Linked DNA regions of Runella sp. SP2. The protein of the gene in region 1 binds, or shares a complex with, the protein of each later gene. Links are inferred from orthologs where the notes say so. Each region holds a gene or a part of one and is shown on either strand. Other genes may lie near its edges.

Evidence for each region. The genes of interacting proteins can lie anywhere in the genome.
Region 2: the proteins of DTQ70_RS08675 (region 1) and accD are in contact, whole or in part, in a solved structure (PDB 8UXZ), measured with the Escherichia coli proteins. The link is inferred for Runella sp. SP2 from one-to-one orthologs.

The regions. Positions count from the first base shown.
Region 1 is NZ_CP031030.1:2,070,090-2,077,357, reverse strand. Bases 2,931-5,823 are described here. They hold DTQ70_RS08675 (acetyl-CoA carboxylase carboxyltransferase subunit alpha), read left to right. Parts: upstream 2,931-3,846; coding sequence 3,847-4,800; downstream 4,801-5,823. Other genes in these bases: DTQ70_RS08665 (site-2 protease family protein), read left to right, coding at 5,424-5,823; DTQ70_RS08670 (HAD family phosphatase), read left to right, coding at 4,797-5,423; DTQ70_RS08680 (MBL fold metallo-hydrolase RNA specificity domain-containing protein), read left to right, coding at 2,931-3,834. Also shown: DTQ70_RS08690 (DUF819 domain-containing protein), read right to left, coding at 1-1,154; DTQ70_RS08685 (Lrp/AsnC ligand binding domain-containing protein), read left to right, coding at 1,770-2,246; more of DTQ70_RS08680, read left to right, coding at 2,392-2,930; more of DTQ70_RS08665, read left to right, coding at 5,824-6,578; DTQ70_RS08660 (pyridoxal phosphate-dependent aminotransferase), read left to right, coding at 6,626-7,268. UniProt on the Escherichia coli protein: Component of the acetyl coenzyme A carboxylase (ACC) complex. First, biotin carboxylase catalyzes the carboxylation of biotin on its carrier protein (BCCP) and then the CO(2) group is transferred by the carboxyltransferase to acetyl-CoA to form malonyl-CoA.
Region 2 is NZ_CP031030.1:5,851,585-5,858,828, reverse strand. The notes cover bases 2,832-5,700. They hold accD (acetyl-CoA carboxylase, carboxyltransferase subunit beta), read left to right. Parts: upstream 2,832-3,779; coding sequence 3,780-4,622; downstream 4,623-5,700. Other genes in these bases: DTQ70_RS23540 (radical SAM protein), read left to right, coding at 4,675-5,646; DTQ70_RS23550 (DNA alkylation repair protein), read left to right, coding at 2,949-3,656; ftsZ (cell division protein FtsZ), read left to right, coding at 2,832-2,947. In the rest of the region: cell division protein FtsA, read left to right, coding at 4-1,368; more of ftsZ, read left to right, coding at 1,463-2,831; rRNA maturation RNase YbeY, read left to right, coding at 5,902-6,327; tRNA uridine-5-carboxymethylaminomethyl(34) synthesis enzyme MnmG, read left to right, coding at 6,425-7,244.

The sequences.
Region 1 (7,268 bases):
GCCAGCGAAGGATGGAAAGCCGCGGCAACAACTGGTGCCGAAGCAGCACCTCCTACATTGGCTTGCGAACCCACTGCTGTAAAGAAAAAAGGTGCTCTTAACCATTTAGCAACCAACAAGGTAACCATTACATGTATGGTCATCCATAGAATCCCTACGAGAAATAATCCAGGGTTTTCGGCCACGGCAAAAATATCCATTTTCATCCCAATGGTTGCCACAAGTACATAGAGGAATAAACTACCAATTTTTGAAGCTCCCGCAAATTCAAGTTGGCGCAATCGGGTAAAAGAGAGTAAAATACCCAAAAATGTAACGACCGAAACAACCCAGAAAAACGACGAAGTTAAGCTAAACCTTTCAAGAGAAGGATAATTAAGTTTGAGACAAGGAGCAACCAAGTCTGCCACAAAATGAGCAAAGGCCGTAGCGCCAAAACCAACCGCGGCAATCATCATCAAATCATTTAGTGTTGGAATTCTCTGAGATATTTTGTGTTCTAGTTCAAGCTTTGTTTTTAATTCATCAATAGCAGTAGCATCTGCTTTAAAATAATAATCAATTTTAGCAGCTTTTCCTGCACCGTAAATTAGTACCGCCATCCAAATTTCCGCCACAATGACATCTACTGCAATCACTTGCGAAAAAAGACGATCACTTGGTTGAAAAACTTCTTTTAACGCAGTTTGATTTGCCCCTCCCCCAATCCAACTTCCCGCAATGGTAGATAGCCCCCTCCAAACAGCATCAGAGCCTGAGCCGCCAACCACCTCAGGAGCAAACGTTTTAACAATCGCTACTGCTATTGGACCACCAAGCATCACCCCCAACGTTCCTGCCAAAAACACAAGAAGTGCTTTCGGCCCTAAACGTACTACCGCTTTAAAGTCCATCCCAAGCGTAAAATAAACCAAACACGCTGGTAAAAAATATTGGGAAACCACTGAATAGAGTTTGGACTCCTCTCCTGAAATGATTTTAAAAGAGTTTAAAACTCCTGGGATAAAATAACAAAGAAGTAAGGGAGGAAAAATTGCGTAAAACTTTGTCCAAAGTGGGTGTTTTAAATTAGCCGTATAAAAAACACCTGCCAAAATGATAAAAAGTAAGCCAAGAACGACGGCGTCAGAAGTAAAAACAGTGAGAAGTAACATATGTCAAGTTAAAAATCGAAAAGTTGGCAAATAAACCATTCTTTTGAGAATAACTAGGTATAGGCACAAAAAAAACACACAGGCCTCAAAGCTGAGCCTGCGTGTCGCAATTACACTTCATCAACAAACTAAAAACCAAATAGTTTTTCTTTTAAATAAGTGTCAATTGGACACTTCATTTTATATTTTAAAAGGATAACTTGTTGAAATGAATCATTTAAACAAGCTATCCTTAGGGTTGTGATGGTAATTGTTTTACCATTCACATGAATGCTGTAGGAGGGGGATTCGAACCGCCCACGGTGCAGTTAGCCGCGATACAAAGTTTGGTGGTCTACCCCAGTCGACTAGAGTGCCGGCATTATATCGTGTTTATCCTGAACTCACCACCCCCGAGACAGGAGGGCATGGCTGCCAAGTTTCATCATCCTACAGTATAAAGAACTAAAGTCAACTAATTTACTTGTTGCCAAGTGCTTTTTTGATTAATTGACAATGCAAAACTAATGGATATTATTTTTTGTTGCAAATTTTCCATAAATATTTTTAAAAATTTTGATTTCATTCAACAAAACAGCACTTTTGTTGAATGAAATCTAATTTTACCACTTCATCATGGAACGAAATTTAGAAATTGATAAAATTGACGCAACTGACTTAAAAATTTTAGCGCTTCTTTTAGAAGATGCACACCTAGCTTACACCGAAATTGGCAAACGGGTTCATGTTTCAGGAGGGACAGTTCATGTGCGAATGAAAAAACTTGAACAGCTTGGAATTGTAAAAGGGGCACAATTATTGGTTGATCAAACTAAATTAGGCTGGGATATTAGCGCTTTTTTAGGTATATATTTAGATAAAAGCTCGCTCTATGAAGAAGTAGCCATTGAGCTAGAACGTATTCCAGAAGTAGTTAACATTCATTACACTACGGGTATTTACAGCATTTTTGCTAAAATCGTTTGTCGTGATACTGAACATCTGCGGCAAGTTCTTCACGATAAAATTCAAAAAGTAGGTGGTATTCAACGAACCGAAACATTTATCTCCTTAGAGGAACGAATCGCCCGCCCTATTCCGTTAGCAGAATAATGTTTTTTTAAGCTGTTTTTGATACTTTTGCAGAAACCCTTCTTCAATCGCTTATTCACACTATTGTGTTTAAACCGTTGAAGGAAACGTAACGAACTATCCTCTTGTTCCGCATTGAGTACATAAGAGGAATAACTGACTTCATATGAAATTAACTTTTTGGGGGGCTTCACAACAGGTTACTGGTAGCATGTACCTCCTAGAATTGGAAAACGATTACCGTATTTTGATTGACTGTGGTTCTGATTTTGAAAGCGGCGACCGAAGACGCGCGCTCAACGATACCCCATCCCCATTTCCAAATGCACTTTTCCCTTTTGAAGCTCCGTCAATTAACGTAGTATTACTGACTCACGCCCATATTGATCACTCTGGAAATATCCCAAACTTGTATCGAGATGGATACGAAGGACAAGTACTATGTACTGATTCTACTTTTGCTCTAACCAGTATATTGCTCAAAGATGCAGCAATGCTGAATCAGAAGCGAATCAATGAATTGAACAGTGCGGATTCGCAACGTAAACGAAAAAAAGGCAAAAAAAAAGAGCTTCCTAAAGATTTATACCTCGAAAAACAAGTACGTCAAGCACTCGAAAACTTTGTTCCACTTGCATTCAATCGCCGTTTTAGGGTATCCGACAATGTCATCATTACTTTTATCCCTGCGGGGCATTTATTAGGTGCAGCACATATCGTAGTTGAAGTTTGGGAAAACGGGCAGAAAAAAACCATTGGATTTTCGGGTGATGTGGGCCGTAAAGGCTATCCACTACTTATTGACCCCGCCACTTTGCCCCCAGTTGATTTCTTGGTATGTGAAACAACTTACGGAAATCGTTTGCATGAAAAAGGAATTTCGCCTGATTTGGCTTTGGCAGATGTTATCAAACGTACCTGCGTTGACATTCCAGGGCGGCTTATTATTCCGTCTTTTAGCGTGGGCCGAACCCAAGCATTATTATATACTTTGAATAAATTATATAATAATCAGCAACTTCCTCCCATTAAGGTTTTTGCCGACAGTCCACTTGCTTTTGAAAGCTCGCGGGTCTATCAGCGGAACGTTCGGATGCTAAACCGCGAGGCCCGTGAGTTTAATGAAGAGAATGAATCCTTGTTTGACTTTGAAAATTTAATCTACCTCGAAAGTACAGACGCCAGCCGTGCTATTTCAAACCATGTAGAGCCTTGTATCATCATTTCTTCCTCTGGAATGGTGCAGGGTGGACGCGTCGAATACCATGTGGCTCAGAACATTAGCAACCCTTACTGTACCATTTTACTCATTGGTTATTGTGCCGAAGGAACACTCGGATGGAGGCTTCTCAATGGCCAAACGACACTACGCATTCGAGGGAAAGACGAGCAAGTATTGGCCAATATCGAAAAAATTGACGTATTTAGCGGCCACGGAGACAAAGAAGACCTTCTGACGTTTGTTCAGCAACAGGCACCTGCCGAGTTAAAAAAAATCTTCCTTGTCCACGGGGAAAAGCCAAGTATGGACCACTTTAAAAACACTTTACAATCAGTCGGTTACGAAAATATCGAGATCCCTACAAAGGGACAAACTTTTGAATTGTAAGCAACCAACTTTATGCCAACTTATTTAGATTTTGAAAAACCTGTGGCAGAGCTAGAATCCAAGCTTGCCGAGTTAAAAAAACTCGCCGATACAACACAAGTTGACGTTTCGGAAGCTGTTATTAGACTCGAAGACAGCATTATACAATTACGGAAAGATACGGCTCAAAACCTCACTAGATGGCAACGGGTACAGCTTTCTCGCCACCCTGACCGCCCTTATACCCTCGATTATATCGAACTAATGTGTGAGGAGTTTATCGAACTTCACGGTGACCGTACCGTACGCGACGATCCTGCCATGGTCGGTGGATTTTGTAACATTGATGGTCAAAGTATGCTCATCATTGGTCAGCAAAAAGGCCGTAATACCAAGCAACGCCAACACCGCAACTTTGGGATGGCTAACCCAGAAGGCTATCGCAAAGCCCTTCGCTTGATGAAATTAGCCGAAAAGTTCAACAAACCCATCGTTGCACTTATTGATACCCCAGGCGCCTTTCCTGGCTTAGAAGCAGAAGAACGTGGTCAAGGTGAAGCCATTGCGCGCAACTTGAAAGAAATGTTTATGCTTAAAGTACCCGTCATCTGTATTATCATCGGTGAAGGTGCCTCAGGTGGAGCGTTAGGAATTGCCATTGGCGACCGTGTTCTCATGCTCGAAAACACTTGGTACTCAGTAATTTCGCCAGAATCTTGTTCATCTATTCTTTGGCGTAGCTGGAATTTTAAAGAACAAGCAGCCGAAGCTCTCCGCTTAACGGCTTCGGATATGACAATGGCAAGATTGATTGATGGAATTGTAGAAGAACCACTCGGTGGTGCACACTTAGACCATCAAGCCATGGCGAATATCCTGAAAAATGTCATTTTAGGCAGTATTAATGAACTCCAAAAGCTAACGCCCGAAGAACGAATCAATCAGCGGATTGACAAGTTCTGTTCGATGGGGGTCTTTACGGAATGAAAGCAATAAAAAACATCATTTTTGACCTCGGTGACGTCATCATCAACATTGACGTTCCACGTGCAGCACAGTCTTTTGCGGAGCTGAGTCAGCTTCCACTGGAAGATGTTCAACGGCTTATTCAGCACAATGAGGTTTTTAAGAAGTTTGAGACGGGGCAGTTATCTGCCCCTGATTTTAGAAACTACATTCGTGAGCTCCTTGCCCATCCTGAATGGACAGACGACCAAATCGACGAAGCTTGGAATTCACTCTTACTCGATATTCCTCCCCAACGGGTTGAAACAATCGTCGCTTTAGCCCAAAAAGGGTATCGGCTTTTTCTACTGAGCAATACTAGTTCAATTCACGTTGAGGAAGTCAATCGCATTCTTCACCGTACGACTGGCATCCCAAAATTAGATGCGTTGTTTGAAAAGCTTTTTCTTTCGTACGAAATGGGTGTGATGAAACCTCACCATGACATTTACCACGGTGTATTAACAGAAGCTGGAATTTTACCGCATGAGTCTTTGTTTTTGGACGACAATGCCGATAACATCAGAGCCGCAGGCGAAGTTGGTATTCAGACCATCCACGTTCAAAAACCAACCTCGATTACCGAATACCTAAAAGATTTTTAAGTGAACTCTACCCGCACCCTACTCCTCCAGCTCCTACTGTTTGTACTCACCATCATAAGTACGTCCTTAGCAGGCGCCGAATGGATGTTTGGGCGACCTTTTGACCTTCCATTTTACCAGATTGAAAATCCATTAGGCTGGGAACATTTTTGGCAAGGTTTCCGATTTTCGATTCCTTTCTTGGGGATTTTGACCGTTCACGAGTTCGGACATTATTTTGCGGCCAAATACCACAAAGTCAAAGTGACCCTCCCCTATTACATTCCGCTTTGGCTTGGAATTGGACAAACCATCGGTACCCTTGGGGCATTTATTCGTATCAAAGAATTTATTCGCTCGCGCGAAAAATACTTTGATATTGGGATAGCAGGGCCACTTGCGGGGTTTGTGGTTGCCGTCGGCGTTCTTTGGTATGGCTTTGCCACCCTTCCTACCCTTGATTATATTTTCAAAATTCACCCTGAGTACCAAAAATACGGGATGGGCTTTGCACGCGTGGTCTATACCAAAAACCAAGCTGGAAATATCTTATTGGGCGATAATCTGCTTTTTACTTTTTTTAAGACCTACGTCGCCGATCCAACTCGCCTTCCTCCACCCCAAGAAATCATGCACTATCCGCTGCTTTTGGCGGGTTATTTGGCACTATTTTTCACTTCGCTCAACCTTATTCCCATTGGACAACTTGACGGAGGACATGTGTTGTACGGGCTTATTGGCAACAAAAACTACCGAGTTGTTTCTCCCATTTTGTTTTTTGTCTTTATTACTTACGCAGGTCTTGGCATGTATCGCGCCGATGAATTCGCGATTGCTAACGCCAATTTATTTTGGGAACAACTCGCCTCACTGGGGATTTACATTATTTTCCTCCAATTATGTTATAGCCGAATCGACGAAAATAATGCGCTCACTAAGTGGATGTTAGCCCTATTAACGGTCACGATTCAACTCGGGCTTTCTCTACTGTTTCCAACCGTAGAAGGTTACTCAGGATTTTTAGCGTTCGGGTTCTTGATTGGTCGTGTTTTAGGCGTGTATCATCCCTCAACGGACGACATTGCTCCGTTAAGTAACTCCAGAAAAGTCGTAGGTTGGTTAGCTTTGATTATCTTTGTTCTCTGTTTTAGTCCAAAACCTTTCGTTGTATTGTAAAATAAACGACGTTGTTGAAATATTTCGACGCAACGTTGCACCCATCCATGGTTATTTCTCTTGCAAAACGCGCCACTCAAGCGCAGGAATACTACTTCTCGGTGAAGCTCGCCGAGGTTCGAAAGCTACTTGCCGCAGGACATGATGTCATCAATATGGGGATTGGAAATCCTGACCAAGCTCCCTCAGAAGCAACCATTGAAGCATTAAAGAATACGGCTTCACTTACCAATACCCACGGTTATCAATCGTATAAAGGCATTCCTGCTCTTCGTCAAGGTATATCAAAATGGTATGAGCGTGTGTATGGCGTACAGCTTGACCCCGAACACGAAATCTTGCCCTTAATTGGTTCAAAAGAAGGCATAACGCACATCAGTTTGACCTTTTTAGACGAAGGTGACGAAGTGCTTGTTCCCGAACTTGGCTATCCTGCCTATCGTGCTGTAAGCGAAATGGTGGGGGCAACGGTCATTGAATATCCCCTTCAAGAAAATAACCAATGGCAGCCCGATTGGGAAGCGATGAAAGGCATTGTAAGCTCGAAAACAAAAATTTTGTGGCTCAATTATCCACACATGCCTACGGGTGCCCCTGCCACGCGCGAGCTTTTTGAAAATGCCGTTCGCTTTGCCAAAGAGCATGGCATTTTATTATGCCACGACAATCCTTACAGCCTGATACTCAACC
Region 2 (7,244 bases), 3.8 Mb from region 1 along the record:
ATCATGTCAGAACACGAAATTTATTTAGGAATAGACATTGGTAGCACCAAAGTAGCTGCGGTTTTAGCAAAACCCAAAAAGCTAAGTAACCATACGATGCTTCAGGTGATAGGGATGGGGTCAGCCCGCAATGAAGGTGTTCATCGTGGGAACATCAATAACCCTATTAAAACCAAAGACGCCATTCGTCAAGCGCTCGAAATGGCAGCCAAAAAAGCGGATCGCATTGATTTGTTATCTCATAACCTATTCGCATCTGTCAATGTAAGTGGGACACACTTAGCAACAACGTCGGAAACAGGCTCCGTGGCCTGCCACGCCGTTGGTGTGCAAGGAAGAGATGTAAAATCGTTGTTTGAAACCATGCAGCAAACGTTTGATTCTGATACGAATCAAATTATTCACTTGCTTCCACTCAAGTTTTCGGTTGGAGAACAGCACGAAATTATTGACCCTGTTGGGCATACTGGACTTAAATTAAGCGGTGATTTTAAAATCATTACCGCAAAAAAATCGGCGTTGCACCAAATCAAAGACTCACTCCAAAAAGCGAACCTTTCGGTCAATGAAGAAGATGGTTTTTCGGCTTCTCCACTGGCTTCTGGCTTGGCTATTCTTTCCGAAGACCACAAAAGCCTAGGGGTTGTACTTGTTGATATTGGCGGCGGAACTACCGACATTGCCATTTATCACGATGGGTTATTATGTCATACTGTAGTCTTACCTTTTGGAGGCAATCACATTACGAACGATATTCGCGAGGGCTGTCATCTTACCCATGAAAGCGCTGAAGAAGCCAAAATATTCCTTGGCGAAACCGAGCCAAAAAACTGTTCACTCAACACAATGTTGGTTATCCCAACTGCCGAAGGTATTCCACCCATCGAAATTGTAGCACGAAATGTCATTTTGATTGCCAGAGCTAGATTGCGTGAAATCGCCGCTTTAGTTCTGTCCGAAATCAAAAAAGCAGGATATGAGCACAAATTACGTGCAGGAATCATATTGACGGGTGGGACGTCAAAAATTAAGGGAATTGAGAGCATTTTTCGAGAAATCACAGGAATGTACGTTCAGATTGGCTCGCCAAAAAACCTCGAACGAAGCAATAGCGCGCTTGATTCGCTTATCACTGACCCATCTTACACTACAGCACTAGGGTTGGCCTGGTCTAGTGTAAAACCACTCGATAAACGAATCGAAAAAACAACGGTTAGTCCTGAGCCAGAGCAAAAAAAACCAAGCAGTAGCTGGTCTATCCCTGGTTTTCGCAAAAGCACGTCTCAGGAATCAACCATTAAAGAAATCAGTACCTTTATTTGGAAAGGTCTTACCCAAGATGACATCAAAGGACACGACGATTATTAATAAAGGCCAAAATATCCCTACCTAGTTTGTTTATTTTTAAGAAAATATGGTTTTTGCACGAAAAAACGTTTTTGAGCACGACTACGAGTTTGTTATGGAAGAGTCAACCCACTTAGACGATGCCCCTATCATCAAAGTAATTGGTGTAGGAGGGGGAGGTAGCAACGCCGTCAACCACATGTATAAAAAAGGCATCAAAGATGTGGTGTTTGTGGTATGTAATACCGACAAACAGGCGTTGATGCGTAGTCCTATCAATAACAGAATTCAATTAGGAGCCGATAGTCTCAAAGGCTTAGGAGCAGGAACTGATTCTGCTACTGGCCGCAGCGCTGCAGAAGAGAGTATTGAATATATTCGTCAATTGATGCAACCTCCAACCCAGATGGTATTTATTACTGCTGGTATGGGGGGAGGAACAGGTACTGGTGCTGCTCCTGTCATTGCAAAAGTGGCCAAAGAAATGGGGATGTTAACCGTTGCGGTTGTAACTGCCCCTTACAGCCACGAAGGCCGTATTAAGAAGAACCAAGCCATCGATGGTATCAATGCCCTCAAAGAACATTGCGACACTGTGCTGGTGATTCTTAACGACGAATTGGCTAAGTTATACGGAAAATTACCGATTCTCCGTGCTTACGAGCACGCTGATAACGTTCTCTCAAACGCCGTAAAAAGTATTGCAGAAATTATCACCGTCCACGGAAGTGTCAACTCCGATTTCATGGACGTCAAAAAAGTACTTCAAGGTGCTGGTACGTCTGTGATGAGTTCTGCGGTTTCATCGGGCGAGCATCGGGCTGAATTGGCGATTGAGGCCGCGCTTAACTCTCCACTTCTCAACAACCGTGACATTCGTGGTGCCAAACGTATTCTTGTGACGCTTGCTTCAAGTACGCAAGAAGAACACATGGCTACGCTTGATGAGCAAATGATTATTACTGACTACATCGAAGGACTCATCGGAGACGAAGCTGACATGTGTAAAGTGGGTATTATTTTTGATGATGCCCTTGGTGATCAGTTGTTGGTGACAGTTATTGCGGCGGGTTTTGAAGACTCTCACTTGCCGTTTAATTATGACACAAGTGTAAAGCAGCGAAAAGAGCCCGTTCAACTACCATCGGTTTCTGATACCATACAGAGAAATACTTCGTTACCCCCTTCAACAGAGCGTAAGACAACGGAGTATAATCCAAGGCAATCGACAGCGACTACTAGCAATTCACCTATTTCTGTATCACCGCAAAAGCCAGAGGTGAAAGAAGCAAAAATTGAGGTAACAAAGCCTGTGCAAGAGCTGCCAAAGGTGGAAGTACAACAAACCCAGCCGCCAAAACCTGCCTTTGAGGAGCCACCAAAACCGCCGAAACCGCCAGTTGTTGAAAAAACACCTGAAGAACCACAGGAAGACCCCGAAATTTTGCGTCGCCTTGTGCACGATATTTCCTTTGGAAAATATTCGGAGAAAGAACTCGACAAACCTGCTTTCCTGCGTCAAAACGTTGTTTTATTCCAAAAACCAAATTCACCTGACGAAGTGTTCATTCAGATTGTTTTAGACAAGCACAAAAGGTAAAATGGCAGGAATTGATTCGATTCAAAAAGATTTATACTCCCTAGGCAGCCCCGAAAAGGCTGCCTTTCTTTCGCGCTTTTTTAAAACAGGGAAAGGCCAATATGGAGAAGGAGATTTATTTTTAGGCATTACCATGCCCGAAATACGGTCTGTGGTTGCAAAATACGCGTACCTGTCTATTTCAGAATGGCAAGCGCTTCTTATTAGCCCTTATCACGAAATTAGAATGGCTTCTTTGATTGGTTTAATGAAGCATTTTCAGAAATCAAAAAAAGACCCCACCGCTCAGAAACAAATTTTTGATTTTTACCTTACGCACCTTGATTACATCAACAATTGGGATTTGGTAGATGTCACCTGCCGCGATATTGTTGGTGCTTATTTATTGAAACAAGACCGCAGCATTCTTTATGACTTGGCACAACGCCCTCATCTTTGGGCGCAACGCGTGGCAATGGTATCCACTTGGTATTTTATCAAACACAATCAATTTAGTGACACCTTGCGTATTGCAGAGCTTCTATTATCTCATTCTCACGATCTTATCCACAAAGCAGTAGGGTGGATGTTGCGCGAGGTAGGAAAACGTGACGAGCTTGTCCTTGAAGAGTTTTTAGATACCCATACCCAACAAATGCCTCGAACCGCATTACGGTACGCTATTGAACGTTTTCCTGAGTCAAAACGCAAGTATTATCTATCACTTTGACACATAGATTGATTTCTTATGTATCTTTGGCGCGGCCTTTAAAAGGCTCAAAACACTATTGAGTTTGATTATCAGCGTCTTATCTAAACTCAATGTACACAAATCAAAACTCGAATCTAACTCATGTCTTGGTTTACTAGAAAAGAAAGGGGCATTCAGACGCCCACCGAAATGAAACGCGAAGCTCCTGATGGGCTTTGGTATCAGTGCCCTAGCTGCAAGCATGTTATGCACACTCGCGAACATAAAGTCAATGCTTATACGTGCGTAAAATGTAATTATCACGAAAAAATTGGTTCGGAAGCCTATTTCTCAGTTCTTTTTGACAATGCAGAATACACCGAACTCGATGCCAATATGCTCTCGGGAGATCCTCTGAATTTTGAAGATACAAAGAAGTATCCCGATCGTATCCGTGACACCGTAAAGAAAACAGGATTAAAAGATGCCGTGCGTACCGCTTATGGGAAAATGGATGAGCTCGACATTGTGGTAAGTTGCATGGATTTCAACTTTATTGGTGGTTCTATGGGCTCGGTAGTAGGAGAGAAGATAGCCAGAGGGATTGACCACGCATTGCAAAACAAAATGCCGTTTTTGATGATTTCTCGCTCTGGTGGCGCACGAATGATGGAAGCAGGCTATTCATTAATGCAAATGGCAAAAACTTCGGCCAAGCTTGCGCTCTTGTCGGAGGCAAAAATTCCTTATATATCTTTACTTACAGATCCCACTACTGGTGGTGTTACGGCATCCTATGCCATGTTAGGTGATTTTAATATTGCCGAACCTGGCGCACTTATTGGATTTGCGGGACCACGTGTTATTCGCGAAACCATTGGTAAAGATTTGCCCAAAGGTTTTCAAAGTGCAGAATTTGTCTTAGAACACGGCTTCCTAGATTTTATCGTCGATCGCAAAGATTTAAAAGATAAGCTTGCGAGTTTACTACGAATGCTTCAATAAACTCCCACTTTCTGGAAAGTATAAAGCTTTCCAGAAAGTTTTATTGCACCCTATGCGTCTTGTATCCCACCCTGTCTTGTGTAATTACTATGTGACGTATCGCTGTAACGCCGCTTGTAGTTTTTGTGACATTTGGGAGCGACCTTCACCATACATAACCCTCCAAGAAGCCAAAGCTAATCTTGCTGCCCTGAAACGATTAGGGGTGAAAGTCGTTGACTTCACAGGAGGAGAACCATTATTACATCGTCAGCTTGACGAGCTGCTAAAGGAATGTAAACGGCTGGGTCTGTTGACTACCATTACCACCAACTGCCTGTTATATCCTAAATATGCCAATCGCCTTCGGGGGTTGGTTGACATGCTCCATTTTTCTCTTGATTCTCCTGAGCGAGACGAACATGATTTATCCCGAGGGGTAAAATGTTTCGACAAAGTCATGGAGTCTATCCAAATCGCGAAGTCGTTGGGAGAGCGTCCAGACATACTTTTTACCGTTTTTGAGTCGAATATTCACCAGATAGAAAAGGTTTGGCAAGAAATATGCAAACCTCACGGCCTTGTACTTATCCTAAATCCCGTCTTTGAGTACAATAAAGTGGGCTCACAGCTGTCTCCAGCGGCATTACAGCAGCTTAGGCAGTGGGGAAAAAAAAGCAATGTTTATCTCAATGATGCCTTCATTCAGTTACGTCTTGATGGTGGAAACCACACAGATTCCCCCATTTGCCTTGCTGGTAGTACTACCATTGTCATTTCTCCTGAAAACAAACTCGTACTACCCTGTTATCATTTAGGGCTGAAAGAATTTGCGATTGAGAATAATTTATATGAGCTATATCTCTCTGACGAAGTTCAAAAGTTAGTCGCACTAGAAGGCCGTCTTCCTGCTTGCGAGGGTTGTGCCATCAATTGTTACATGCAACCGTCTTTTGCCGTGACTATCAATAAATATTGGTGGAAAGCTCTTCCGAGCACCCTCAAATACAACAGAATCAAAGGGACGTGGAAACAACTCTTTTGATACTTCCCTTATTCTTCCTTAATTTTGTCTTATATTATTAGAAGCTAACTCATTAATTTAGAGGAAGTAAGGTTACTTTTACTCTGCTTTTTTAGTGTTTTAGCATCCCGTTTTAGATACTCATTTTCGCCCAAATGTCTAGGGAAACCATGCTTTCTAGCAACAAAATACGCTGGTTTTCAGTAATTTACGGGCAAAACTGGGTTATTATCGAGCATATTATAGTAGAACTACGACCAATATTCAATCCTCCCAATGATTCAATTTTTCAACGAAGACGTGGATTTTAAAATTCCTAATCCGCGTAAAACAAAGACGTGGCTCAAAGACATCATTGAGTCCGAAGGGTTTGAACTGAACCAATTAAATTACATTTTTTGTTCTGACGAGTACTTACTTAGCGTAAACCAGCAATACCTTAATCATGATTTTTATACCGATATTATCACTTTTGATAATTCAGAAGAAATAGAAGGGATTGTTGAAGGAGATATTTTTATCAGTATCGACAGAGTAAAAGAAAATGCCGAACAATTATCAAAAACCTTCAAAGAAGAATTATTAAGGGTACTTGCTCACGGTGTTCTTCATTTAGTGGGATATGACGACCACGAAGATGAAGACGAATTAGTAATGAGACAAAAGGAAGATACATACATTGCCACCTTTCCGAAGTCTTAAATCTGACTCTTTACAAAAATGTTTCATGTGAAACATTTTTAGATTTTCCACAAAACAGTACATTTTCACGACATTTGATTAATTAAACAAAAACTTTATGTTTCCAGAATACGACGTGATTGTAGTAGGAGCGGGGCACGCAGGTTGTGAGGCAGCGGCGGCAGCGGCAAACATGGGCTCCCACGTTTTACTCATCACAATGAATATGCACACGATTGCTCAGATGTCGTGTAACCCAGCAATGGGCGGTGTAGCAAAAGGGCAAATTGTACGAGAAATTGATGCACTTGGAGGACAGTCAGGAATAATTAGCGATAAAACCATGATTCAATTCCGAATGTTGAATCGCTCAAAAGGGCCCGCAATGTGGTCGCCAAGATGCCAAAGTGACCGTATGCGTTTTGCGGAAGAATGGCGAATGACATTGGAACAAACCCCAAACGTGGACATCTGGCAAGACACAGCGAAAGAAATTATTGTAAAAGATAACAGAGCTGTTGGGGTAAAAACCTCACTCGGCGTGGAAATTACCGCGAAGGCTGTGGTGCTAACCAACGGTACATTCTTAAACGGATTAATCCATATTGGCGAAAAACAATTTGGAGGAGGTAGGGTAGGGGAGAAGGCTGCCACTGGAATCACCGAACAACTTATTCAATTGGGGTTTGAGTCAGGGCGAATGAAAACAGGTACGCCACCTCGCATAGACGGTCGTTCGCTAGACTATACAAAGATGGAAGAACAGCCAGGCGATGAAATCCCAAGCAAGTTTTCTTATACCGACACCCCACCCCTTACCCATCAAAGAAGTTGCTGGATTACCTATACCAATGAAAAAGTACATGGTGTTTTAAGAACTGGGTTCGACAAATCACCCATGTTTACGGGGCGGATTAAAGGGCTTGGACCGCGTTACT